2 regions of the Sphaerisporangium rhizosphaerae genome follow, and region 1 is predicted to be linked to the other one. Evidence: riboswitches for the same ligand, from Rfam matches in the RefSeq annotation. Region 1 holds a riboswitch; the other holds the start of a gene.
What was found. A riboswitch is a leader RNA that binds a small molecule or an ion and turns the genes downstream of it on or off. The one in region 1 is predicted to bind cyclic di-AMP.
Positions count from the first base shown of each region.

Region 2: linked by a shared signal. The riboswitch ahead of ACFQSB_RS11935 (C40 family peptidase) and the one ahead of ACFQSB_RS13475 (CHAP domain-containing protein) in region 1 are both predicted to bind cyclic di-AMP.

Region 1 covers NZ_JBHTCG010000007.1:276,111-281,906, forward strand. The annotation lists gene ACFQSB_RS13460 (carbohydrate ABC transporter permease) at 1-14, opposite strand, end outside; gene ACFQSB_RS13465 (carbohydrate ABC transporter permease) at 11-991, opposite strand; gene ACFQSB_RS13470 (ABC transporter substrate-binding protein) at 1,239-2,576, opposite strand; gene ACFQSB_RS13475 (CHAP domain-containing protein) at 3,136-3,843, opposite strand; cyclic di-AMP (ydaO/yuaA leader) riboswitch at 3,856-4,005, opposite strand; gene ACFQSB_RS13480 (hypothetical protein) at 4,512-5,498, shown strand; gene ACFQSB_RS13485 (DUF6716 putative glycosyltransferase) at 5,513-5,796, shown strand, end outside.
Region 2 covers NZ_JBHTCG010000006.1:258,204-263,999, forward strand. The annotation lists gene ACFQSB_RS11925 (MFS transporter) at 1-377, opposite strand, end outside; gene ACFQSB_RS11930 (ArsR/SmtB family transcription factor) at 374-949, opposite strand; cyclic di-AMP (ydaO/yuaA leader) riboswitch at 1,448-1,606, shown strand; gene ACFQSB_RS11935 (C40 family peptidase) at 1,689-2,288, shown strand; gene ACFQSB_RS11940 (gluzincin family metallopeptidase) at 3,010-3,939, shown strand; gene ACFQSB_RS11945 (M48 family metallopeptidase) at 3,970-5,352, shown strand; gene ACFQSB_RS11950 (glycosyltransferase family 4 protein) at 5,349-5,796, shown strand, end outside.

The DNA.
Region 1 (5,796 bases):
GTGATCGCGGTCACTTGCTGCCTCCGATCCGGCGGACGAACGTGTAGTTGATCCCGACGCCGAGGAGGATCAGCAGGAACAGCAGCCAGGCGGCCGCGGCGGCGTAGCCGTAGTTGAAGTTCCGGAAGCCCTGCTCGACGATGTACATGGCGATCGTCTGGAACTGGCCGGTGGCCCCGCCGTCCATCCGGTTGCTGGCGAACATCACCGGCTCGGCGAACAGGGTGAGCCCGCCGATCGTCGAGACGAACACGGTGAAGATGATCGTCGGGCGGATCATCGGCAGGGTGATCTGCCAGAACTGGCGGCGCGGGGAGGCCCCGTCGATGGACGCCGCCTCGTACAGGTCGCGGGGGATGGTCTGCATGCCCGCGAGGTAGATGATCGCGTTGTAGCCGGTCCAGCGCCAGTCGACCATGGTGGCGATGGCGGTCCAGGACGACCACTTGGCGCTCTGCCAGTCGATGTGCTGGTCGACGCCCACGAAGCCGAGCAGCCAGTTGAACAGGCCGAAGTCGCGGCCGTAGAGCTGGGTGAACACGATGGCGACGGCGACGACCGAGGTCACCAGCGGCACCAGGACGCCCAGCCGGAAGAACAGCCGGCCGCGAAGGCGCTTGTTGAGCGCGTTGGCGAGCATGAGCGCGAGGACGAGCTGTGGCACCGTGGCGAGGACGAAGATGCCGACGGTGTTGATCACCGCGTTCCAGAAGTCCTCGTCCGCCAGGAGCTTGGTGTAGTTCGCCAGGCCGGTGAAGGAGGCGTCTCCGCCGGCCAGTCCGTAGTCCTGGAGCGACACCCACAGGGTGAACACCAGGGGGAACAGACCGAAGATCGCGAAGAGCAGGAAGTACGGGGAGATCAGGAAGTACGGGGTCGCCTTGATGTCGAACTGCGACCAGATACTGCGGCGGGAGCGCGCCTGGTGGCGTCCCGGCCGGGGCGGCGGAGGCGCCGGATCCGCCCGCTGCGTGTGGAGGTTGACGCTCATCGGATTTCCGGGGCGCTCCCTGGCCGGCGGCCACGGGGAGGAGCCCCATTCTCCTTCTTCTCGTCGGTAACGGTCGATCGTGTGCCCGCTACCAAGCGATAACCAAGCTCGGCATCGGTACGACTGGACGAGTGCCTCGCGGGGCGTAGGCGGTGGTGGGTTCCACCACCGCCACGCCGCTCACTACGGCAGGTCACCGGTTCGCCGGGGCGGTGAGCCCCGGCGAACCGGTGAGGACCGGGGAGGATCAGCCCGCCGCCTTCTGGCCCGCCTCGACGAACTTCTGCCAGGCCTGGGCCACGGGCACCGAGCCCTGCTCCATGCCGTTGAGGACCTGCTCCACCTCGCGCTTGACCTGCGCGTGCTTCTCACCGAGGAAGATCGGCTGAAGCGACTTGATGGACGGCCCGAAGATCTTGCCGATGGGCGCGTTGTTGAAGTACTCGTTGTTCACGCTCTGGAGCTCGGGGTTGTCCTGCGCCGGGATGGTGCTGGGCAGGTTGCCGCCCTCCTTGAACGCCATGAGCTGGGCGTCGGGGCTGGTCAGGTAGCTGGCCAGCTCGGCGGCCTCCTTCGGGTGCTTGGACTGCTTGGGCACCGCGAGCCAGGAGCCGCCCCAGTTGCCGCCGCCGCCGGGCACGGTCGCGACGTCCCACTTGCCCTTGAACTTGTCACCGGCGTTGCCCGAGACCACGCCGAGCATCCAGCCGGGGCAGCCCAGGGTCGCGAACTGCGACTTGACGAAGCCGGTGTTCCAGCCGTCGGTGAAGTTCTGCAGCTTGGCGGTCAGGCCGTCCTGGCTGATCTTCGTGGCGAGGTCGAACGCGGACTTGACGGCCGGGTTCTTGTCCACGATGAGCTGCTGGTTCTTGTCGAAGTAGGTGACGTTGCCGTTCTTGGCGGCCTCCTGCGCCAGCACCACGTTGTAGATGGTGTTGATGCTGTCGACGAACTTGGCGTCCTTGACCTTGGACTGGAACTGCTGGCCGGCCTTGATGAAGTCCTCCCAGCCGCCGCTCCACAGCTTGCCGACCTCGTCGCGGTCGGTGGGAAGCCCGGCCTGCTTGAACAGGTCGGAGCGGTAGCAGATGCTCATGCCGCCGACGTCGGTGCCGAGGGCGAACAGCTTGCCCTCGGTGTTGATGCCGTTCTCCCACTTCCAGGCGGGGAAGTCGGCCTGGCGGCTCTGCAGGCCGTACTGGCCGAGGTCGGTGAAGAACTGGGGACGGGCCTTGGCCAGACCCATGCCGCCCTCGTCGATGCCGACGACGTCGCCGGCGCCGGTGCCCGACTGCAGCCACTGCAGCATCTGCGGCCAGTAGACGTTCTCAAAGCTGTCGGTGAGGTTGTTGTACTTCACCTGAACGTTGGGGTGATCGCTGTTCCACTTGGCGACCGCGGCCTTGTAGCCGAAGTTGGTCCCGCCGCCGAAGGTCTGCAGCGTAAGGGTGATCTTCTCGGCCGCGGCCGAGGACGAGCCACCGGTGCTGGTGTTCCCGCCGTCCCCGCCGGAGCTGCACGCGGCGGTGATGCCGAGTGCGACCGTCATCACCGATGCGACCGCGAGTGTCTTCCCGCGGCGCATATTGTTCATCATTCCGGACCCCTCTCAGGTGGTTGCCCGATCTTTGGGAGGTGCATCGAGGGCCGGCCCCGACAGTCGGGCCCACGATGGCTGGATCCCTCAGTCGTGATCTCGCGGGGGTGAGCCTGCGAGCGATATTTGGGAGCGCTCCCACGAAGGGTCCCCGACGGGCAATGCTGGCGTCAATATGCCGAAACCTAACTGTTACTCCTGGGGCGGTTAGCGCTGAGAAAACCGTAGAGTAGCCCCCATAAGGCCCTTTCGCAGCATTGGGAGCGCTCCCACCGCTTCGGCACAGTCGGGCGCAAATCATCCATGCGCCACGGCGCACGGGCTTCGCCGGGCTCCCTGGCCACCGCGCGCGGGCTCCGCCGAGGTCCTGGGGGCGCGGCGCGCGGGCTGCGCGGCGTTCCGGCCGGCCCGCCGGAGCGATGGGAACGAGCGCCGGCGCCGCGCGGCCGGGGGAGTGGGCCGGCCGTGCGGCGCCGGGAGGCGTCCTTCGCGGGGAGGCGGGCGGGACGCCGCGGAAAGGTGGAACGAGGGCGGCGGGCCGCCGAGGTCAGGCGGCGTAGCCGGGGTAGCCGTATCCGACGATCTGCGAGGCCGGCCTGGTGCGGATCTCGACCCTGCCGCCGTCGGTGTTGCCCTCGACGGTGCGGATGGTGCCGTCGCCGTTGTCCTTGATGACGAAGCCGACGTGCTCGATGCCGTCGATGCTCTTGTCGCCGTTGAAGGAGAAGAACACGACCGCGCCGGGCTTGGGCGTGGTGCCCCAGCGGTCCCGCGCGGCGAACCACTTGGCGTGGGCGACGGTGTAGGCGTCGGCGCCGACGGTGTCCTGCAGGCCCATCTGCGCGCCCACCCAGGAGACGAACATGTCGCACCAGGCGGCGTCGGCGTAGTCGGCGATCGTGCCGCTGTCGCGCGCCACGGTCTCCCTGGCGCGCGGGGAGCTCATGTACCAGGCGTGGAACTTGGTGCCGCCGCCGCTGCCGTTCTCGCTGATGCCGACCTGCTTCTCGGCCAGTGCCAGCAACTGCTCGGCGGAGACCTGCCGGGACGGCAGCCCCGCCTTCGCCGCCTCCTGCCGCGCGACGGCGACGATGCCGCTCTTGGGAGAGGCGGCGTCGGCCTGGGGAGAGGAGTCGGCGTTCGCCGCAAGGGCGGTGCCGGTGACAACCTGGGCGAGCACGAGCCCGCCGAACGCGACGGCCTTCAACTGGTTCTTCGGGGCATCCAGAAGCCGATGTACGGTCGTGACGAACATGGACAAGCTGAGACTCCTTCTTCCTGCCGCCTACCGGGTTAGCTGACGGGTTCGGACGTGAAGGTTCGTCCTACGGGCGCGTCCGTGGGCGGGCGCGCCTGATTCACCCCAAGAAGGTGGGTCCCCGGCTCCGCGTGGGCGCGGACTCGACGGAGGCGCGTGACGGTGGGAGAGGGGTCTCTCCGCAGAGGACCGGCCGCGCCGGGCGATATCGACGGCACGGGCGGGTCGCTCAGAGAAGCGGTCTCCCGTGCCGGGATTCCTCCGAGAGTAATACATCGGACAAACCACATGCAAGTGGGACAAAGCTCTCGTCCGTTCTGGCCTTCTCATGGCAAAGCCAGGCACGCGGCCCGGCGAGAATGCGCGTCGGGCGCGGTTGACCTGCCGCGACGCGGGTAAGGTGCCGCCGATCCGGGCCCCGCGGGCGCGGACACGCCTCCCGGGGGCGTCCGGGCCCAGTGATACTCGGAGCCTGCGACGCCTCCTGTGTCAAGTGGGGCCCGCGTTGCTCCTGTGACTCCTGGGAGCCGCCCGCATCCGACAACGGCCGGGCCGCCGTCGGCCGCCGTTCATCGTCTGTTCCCTATTACGTAGGGTCGCGGGGCTAGGTTGCATGCGTCGTGAACGTGTCAATGCCCGGCGTGGAGAGGAACGGTCGAAGCCGCGTGCGGGAGCAGGGGTCGGCCGTCGCCTGGGTGGAGTCTCCGCTCCAGTTGCTGTGCGCGGTCGAGGCGCGGCACGCGGGGCTGATCGGGCCGGACACCCGCGTGGTGACCCGCGGCAGGCTGCCCGGCCTGCGCGTCACCCGCGCCGAGCTGGACGCGCTGGAACTGCCGGCCGGGCTGAGCATCCAGGCCGCCGATCAGGGCATGCCCCGTCCCGGCCGCCGCGACGCCTGGGTCCTCGGGGACGCCTTCTCCGGCAGGATGCAGCTCACCTCGCTGACGGCCTTCCCCACCCGCATGGTCATCGTCGACGACGGCCTGGCCACCATCCGCCTGCTGGAGCTGCTGACCGCGGGCCTGGCCACCCCTCTGCTGCGCGCCCGCGCCGCGGCCAAGCCGTCCCGCCTGGTCCTGGGCGTCGCCGCGGGGATCCGCCTGCGCGCCGCGGCGAGGGCCGGACGGCTCACCGTCTTCACCGCCCTGCCCGTCCCCGCCGCCCTGGCCGACGCCGTGCGCGGGCTCGGGGCCGAGCTGGTCACCCACGACTTCGCCTGGCTGCGCTCCCAGCCGGTGGTCGCCCACCCCCGGCCCCGCGAGAACACGGTGGTCCTCGGCACCTCGCTGGTGCGCAACGGGCTGATCCACCGCGACCGCTACCTGTCCTGGCTGTTCGCCCTCGAAGGGCCCCTGGCCTACTACCCGCACCGCAGGGAGGACCCCGGCGACCTGGCCGCGGTCCGCGACCACCCCGGGGTCACCGTGTACGACGCCGGGGCGCCGGTCGAGATGACCCTGCGCGACCTGCGCCCCGGCCAGCGCGTTCTCAGCCTGCCGTCCACGGCCGTCACCTCGCTGCGCGTGCTGCTCGCCGCCCGAGGGGTGCCCGTCCAGACCGTGGAGGTGCCCGACGACTGGTGGACTCCCTCCGCGTCGGTCTCCCTCCGATCGCATCTCCAGATGTTCGCGCACGAAAGGGCTTCTCCTTGAGCCGGGTTCTCGCTGTGGCCGATTCGGACTCGTATCTGAAATGGGCGGCGGGTCTTCTCGACCAGCTACCGGCCGGTTGGACATCGACGCTGGCCGTCGTGCGCACGCCGATCGTGCCGTCCCCGGCCCAGATCACCGCCGCCGTCAGCGGCACCCGCTCCGGCGCGGCCGAGCCGCCCGCCGTGGTGTCGGCGCGGGCGCTGCGCCGCATCGCCGAACGCGACCGGCCCGACGCCATCCTGCTGGCCTGCACGGGACCGGTGGTCGACGTGCTGGCCGGCGACGTGTTCGGCGGGCT
Region 2 (5,796 bases), on a different contig from region 1:
GCGACGGCCAGCAGGTGGCCGACGGTCAGCACGCCCTGCCACGCGGCCACCGGGATGCTGAGGAACAGCAGGAACGACACGGCGTCGCAGGTCAGCATCACGGGCCTGCGGGGCAGGCGGTCGACCCAGGCTCCGGCGGGCAGGCCGATGATCACCCACGGCACCCACGCCGCGGCGGTGAGCAGAGCGACCTCGAGCGTGGTCGCGTGGAGCGCGGTGATCGCGACCAGGGGCAGGGCCACCGAGGTGAGAGAGCTGCCGAAGCCGCTGGTGGTCTCGCCGACCCACAGCAGCCGGAAGTCGCGGTCGCGCAGCAGCCCCCAGCGGCCCCGGGAACGGGACGCGGCGGGCGCGGCCGCCGCGGTGAGGCCGTTCACGGCCGGCCCGGGACGCCGAAGGCGAAGACGAACACCGGCTCGCGGGACCGCCCGTCGTCGGGGATCTCCCGGGTGGCCCACCGGCTGAGGAGCTCCAGGAACTGCGCCTCGAACTCGTGCAGCTCGTCGGGGGTGAGCCGCAGCCACTTGTCGGTGGAGAAGGGAGCGTCCTGCCAGGCCGCCCGCTCGTCCTCGCTCGCGGCGTACCAGGCGCGGACCATGCTGACGTGGTGTTCGAGGTTGAGGGACGCCGCCGCGCTGGCGATGGCGGCGGTCGCGGGGTCGCCGCCGAAGTCGGACTCGCTCCAGCGCAGCTCGGCCGAGGACAGCCGCCACCAGCGTTCGCGCCGGTCGCGGGCGAGCTCTGGGGCCTCCTCGATGAGCTCGCTGCCGGCCAGGACGCGCAGGTGGTGGCTGGCGTTGGCGACGGCCTGCCCGGTGTGCTCGGCCAGCATGCTGGCGGTGCAGGGACCGTAGACCTTCAGCGCGTCCATGAGGCGCCGCCTCGTGGGATGCGACAGGGCGGCCAGCACCCGTGAGTCGGTGATCGTGCGTACGTCTTCGTCGGCCATGCGCCCACTTTGACATGAGCAACGGACATTGCACAACAGATATTGCGTAATTCTCATTGTGGAAGCACTGTTGCTGAAGGATCGTTGTGGAACAGACGTCGTGGGTAACGGGTCTCGGGTGCGGAACGTGACATGCGGGGGCGAATCCCGGTCCGCCGGGCGGGGTTAGGTGGACCGTTCCCTCTCCAAGATCCCTGAACGGGTGTGACTGATGTGACTTGTGTGACTCGCGTCAGGTGCCGTTTCGGGATATGTGAGGGGAATCACATACGGGTAACGGATGCGCTTGTTGTGCAGGGGTTTCCTGATTAAGAAGCCCCTTATTTGATCTATGTGACTTGGTCGCGACTTTGCCTCGATTTGGGGTTCTGTGTAACTTCTGGCCCGCGGCGAGCACGCCATGCCGTCGCGAACGGAGCCGGTCTTCCGACCGGCTCCACGCATGACAATCCAGCGGTCGCCGTCGCCCCAGTAAGGCGCGAGCCAGGACCCCAAAGGGGCGGTGACCTGCCGAATCCGTGCGGCAAGGAGCACGGAACCGGGGACCCAATTGATCCTAAACGCGGGATCAGGGGGTGAATCGACGCCTTGGCGTCGTAGGGCTACTTCCATGCCCGAATCCGTCAGCTAACCCGGTAGGCGTGAGTGGAAGAATCAAGGAGCGATCCTGTCCAGCACCACCCAGAACCCTCGTCTGTCGCGCATTGCCCGCTTCTCTCTCGGCGGTGTGGTGCTCACCATGACGGCCTCCGTGGGAGCCGTGGCGACGCAGGCGACGGCGGCTGACGCCGCCACGGCGGCACCGGCTCAGGGACCCTCAGAGCCGTCCGTCTACGGCCCGGCCGGGCTGATCGAGACACCGAGCATCACCGGGGCCTCCGAGCCCACCGGCACGGCCGCGGTGAGCGAGGCGAGCACATCCAGCACCTCCCGCACATCCAAGAGCAAGGCCAAAGTGAGCAGGGCCGTCCGGCAGCAGCTCAAGGCGCACACGGCCGTCGCGGTGGCGAAGAAGCAGATCGGCGACCCCTACCGCTGGGGCGCCAGCGGCCCGGGGGCCTTCGACTGCTCCGGCCTGATGCTGTACGCCTGGCGCAAGGCCGGCGTGAAGCTGCCCCGCATCGCCGCCAGCCAGTTCCGCACGGTGCGGAAGAAGGTGTCCTGGAAGAACCTCAAGCAGGGTGACCTGATGTTCTTCTACGGACTCGGCCACGTCGGCATGTACGTCGGGCACGGCAAGATGATCCACTCGCCGCACACCGGCGCGCGGGTGCGCATCGACAAGCTGTCGGGCTACCGGAAGGCGTCCTTCGTCGGCGCCGTCCGCCCCGGCGCCTGACCGGCGGGACCGTCGCGGCGTCGGCGCTGCCATCCAGCGATCGGATGACCAGGCCGGGCTCCGCCTGCCGCTCCAGGTTGGCGCTGGACCCCCGCTTGACCCGCGGAACCACCCCCGCCCATCCAGGGCTCCGCTGGGTCCGGTGCGCCGGTCGCCCGTGCCGATCCGCTCCCGGTTCCCACGATGGGCCGGTCCGGTTTCCGGGCCGTCCCGGGATGCCGGCCGGCGATTCCGGACCCTGACCGGCGGTTCCGGAAGCCGACCGGCGGTTCCGGATCCTGACCGGCGGTTCGAAAGCTGACCGGCGGTTCCGGAAGACGATCTGCCGTTCCGGAGGCCGATCGGCGCGAGGGACTCCTCCGGGAGAGCGTCTCCGAGAGGTGCCCCCGCTCCTCGAAGACGTTTCCGGGTGGTGCACATGCCCCTCGCGCCGGTCGTGAAGGCCCCGTCCGCTCCTCCCCCCTCGGAGCGGACGGGGCCTTCGCACGTCCGCGTCCCGCAAGGCCGACGTGGCCGGATGGAGCGAGTTCGACCTCCGCGGGTCCGCCGCCGCGACGTCGAACCGGATCCGCCGCCGGGAAGCCGAGACACGTCCGCCGCCGGGACGTCGATACGGGTCCACCGCTTGGAAGGCGATACGGGGCCGCCGCCGGGACGCTGATGTGAGTCCGCCCATGGGACGCCGATGTGGCCGGGAAGGACGAGCAGGTAGATTTCCCGCATGCGCGTCGTGTGGCTCTGGGCCGTCCTGGCGGGGGTGCTGACCGTGCTGACGGGGCCCTCCGCCGTCGAGGACGATCTCGGACGGCGGGCGCGGACGCTGATCGGCGAGCATCCGGAGATCTGGTCCGGCGCGCGGACCTTCCGCGGCGACCTCTCCCTCGTGGTCGCGGCTCCCGGTGCCCTCACCGCCCCTGGAGCCCTCACGGCTTCTGGAACCGCGGCCCCGCAGGCTGCGAAAACCTCCGCGACCGGGCCCGTTCTCGGAAGCGGGGCCGCCGCCGCGGCCCCCGGAGCCGCGTTCGCCGACCTCGCGCGCCGGGCCGACCGGGCGAGCCGGCTGGTCGCCCGCGTCGTGGGCCCGGTGCGTCCGCTGATCGCCGTTCCCGCCACGACCGAGCAGGCGGCCGTGCTGGCCGCCCCAGCGCAGGTGAACGGCCTGGCCGCGGTGGCGGGCGCCGACCGGGTGATCGTGGAGCCGCGGTCGTTCGCCCGCCTGACCGCCGCCGGCCGCGACGTCGTCCTCGCCCACGAGATCACGCACATCGCCACCGGGGCGGCGCTCGACGGGAGCACGCCCAAATGGCTGGTCGAGGGGTTCGCGGACTACGTCGGCTATCTCGACGCCGGCATCCCGGCACGCCGGGCCGCGGCCGAACTGGCCGATGAGGTGCGCGCCGGACGGACGCCCGAACGGCTGCCCGGGCCGGAGGCGTTCGCCGCCGGCTCCGCGCGGCAGGCCCAGGCGTACGAGGAGGCCTGGCTCGCCTGCCGGTATGTCGCGGGGCGCTTCGGCGAACGCGCTCTGGTGAGCCTCTACCGTGAGTCCAGGCACGGGGACGTGCGGGCGGCGCTGTCCCGCACGCTCCGCATGAGCCTGGAGCGGTTCACCGCCGCCTGGCGCGAGTACGTCCGAGACGAGCTCGCATGACCACGGTGGCGGCGCGGCGCAGGGGAGAGCATGGAGCGAAGTGACGAGACCGGCCGCGTGGCCGGCCCGGCGGGCGACGCCGGGGCACGCGCCGGCGCGGACGCGCACACCCGCACGGGCCCATCCGACGGTCCAGGCGCCGGCTCGGAGCGAGCGGTGAGCGGGGTGCGGGCGGCGGGGGGCGCGCTGGTGGGCCTGGGGGTGGCGCTGGCCGCCGTGGTGGCGGTGAGCACGCCGTGGCGCCCGCTGCCGGGCTCCGCGCCCGCCGTGGCGCCCGATCCCGCGCGCGACTTCACCGCGGCGCAGATCGCGCGCGCCGACGCCTTCGACGCGGCCGTGAACGTGCCGGTGTACCTGTCGCTGGCCGTGACGCTCGCCGTCGCGGGCGTGCTGGTCCTGACGCCTGTGGGCGCCTGGCTGGTGGGACGGCTCCCGGGCCCGTGGTGGGCTCGCGCCCTGCTCGGCGTCGTCGCGCTCTCGGCGGTGAGCCTGGCGATCAAGTGGCCGCTCGGCATGTGGTACGAGACGCGGCTGCGCGCCTACGGCCTGTCCACCCAGCAGTGGCCCGCGTGGTCGGCCGACCGGCTCAAGAGCTTCGCCGTCCAGACCGTGATCATCGCGATCATGGTGCTCGCGGTGGTCTGGCTGGCCCGCCGCGCCCCCCGCCGCTGGTGGGCGCCCGCCGCGGCCGGGGCGTTCCTGCTCACCGTCGCGGCGTCGTTCGTCTACCCCCTGGTCGTCGAGCCGTTGTTCAACGACTTCACGCCGCTGCCCGCCGGGCGGCTGCGCGACGATCTGGTCGCCATGGCCCGCCGCGACGGCGTCCCCGTCCAGGACGTGCTGGTCGCCGACGCCTCCCGCCGGACCACGGCGCTCAACGCCTACGTCTCCGGCTTCGGCGCCACCCGCCGCATCGTCGTCTACGACACGCTGCTGCGCGCCCCGGCCGGTGAGGTGAGGCTGGTCGTCGCGCACGAGCTGGGGCACGCCAAGCGCGGGGACGTCCTGTACGGGACGATGGTCGGCGCGCTCGGCGCCGCCGCGGGGGCCTGCCTGCTGTACCTGGTGGTGTCCCTGCCCGCGCTCAGGCGGCGCACGGGCGTCGCCTCGGTGGCCGACCCGAGGGCGGTCGGCGTGCTTCTGGGGCTGATGAGCCTGGCGACCGTGCTGTCGGGGCCGGCCGAGAACCTCGTCAGCCGGCGGATCGAGGCCAGGGCCGACGTCCACGCGCTGGATCTGACCCGTGACGCCGCCACGTTCGCCGCGATGCAGAAGCGGCTGGCGCTGACCAACATCTCCGATCTGACGCCGAGCGGCTTCGACTACCTGATGTACGCCTCCCACCCCACCGCTCCGCAGCGTCTGGCTCTGGCGCGCTCCTGGGCCCGCCTGAACGGCCTGCCCGAGCCGTGATCCCCGACGGGCGCGGCCCCGGGCACGCCAGGACGCTGTTCGTCACCAACGACTTCCCGCCGCGGCCCGGCGGCATCCAGGCGTTCGTGCACGCGCTCGCCCTCCGGCGGCCGCCCGGGTCGGTGGTGGTGTACGCCTCGCGCTGGCGCGGGTGGGAGGAGTTCGACGCGCGGCAGCCGTACCGCGTGGTGCGGCACGGGGGGTCGCTGATGCTGCCGGTCCCGGAGGTGGCGCGGCGGGCGGCCGCTCTGGTGCGGTCGGAGGGGTGCGACACCGTCGTGTTCGGCGCGGCGGCCCCGCTCGGTCTGCTCGCGCCCGCCCTTCGCGCGGCGGGGGCACGGCGGGTGGTCATGCTGACCCACGGGCACGAGGCCGCCTGGGCGGGCGTCCCGGTGGCGCGCGGCCTGCTCGCGCGCATCGGCGCCCGCGCGGACGTGGTCACCT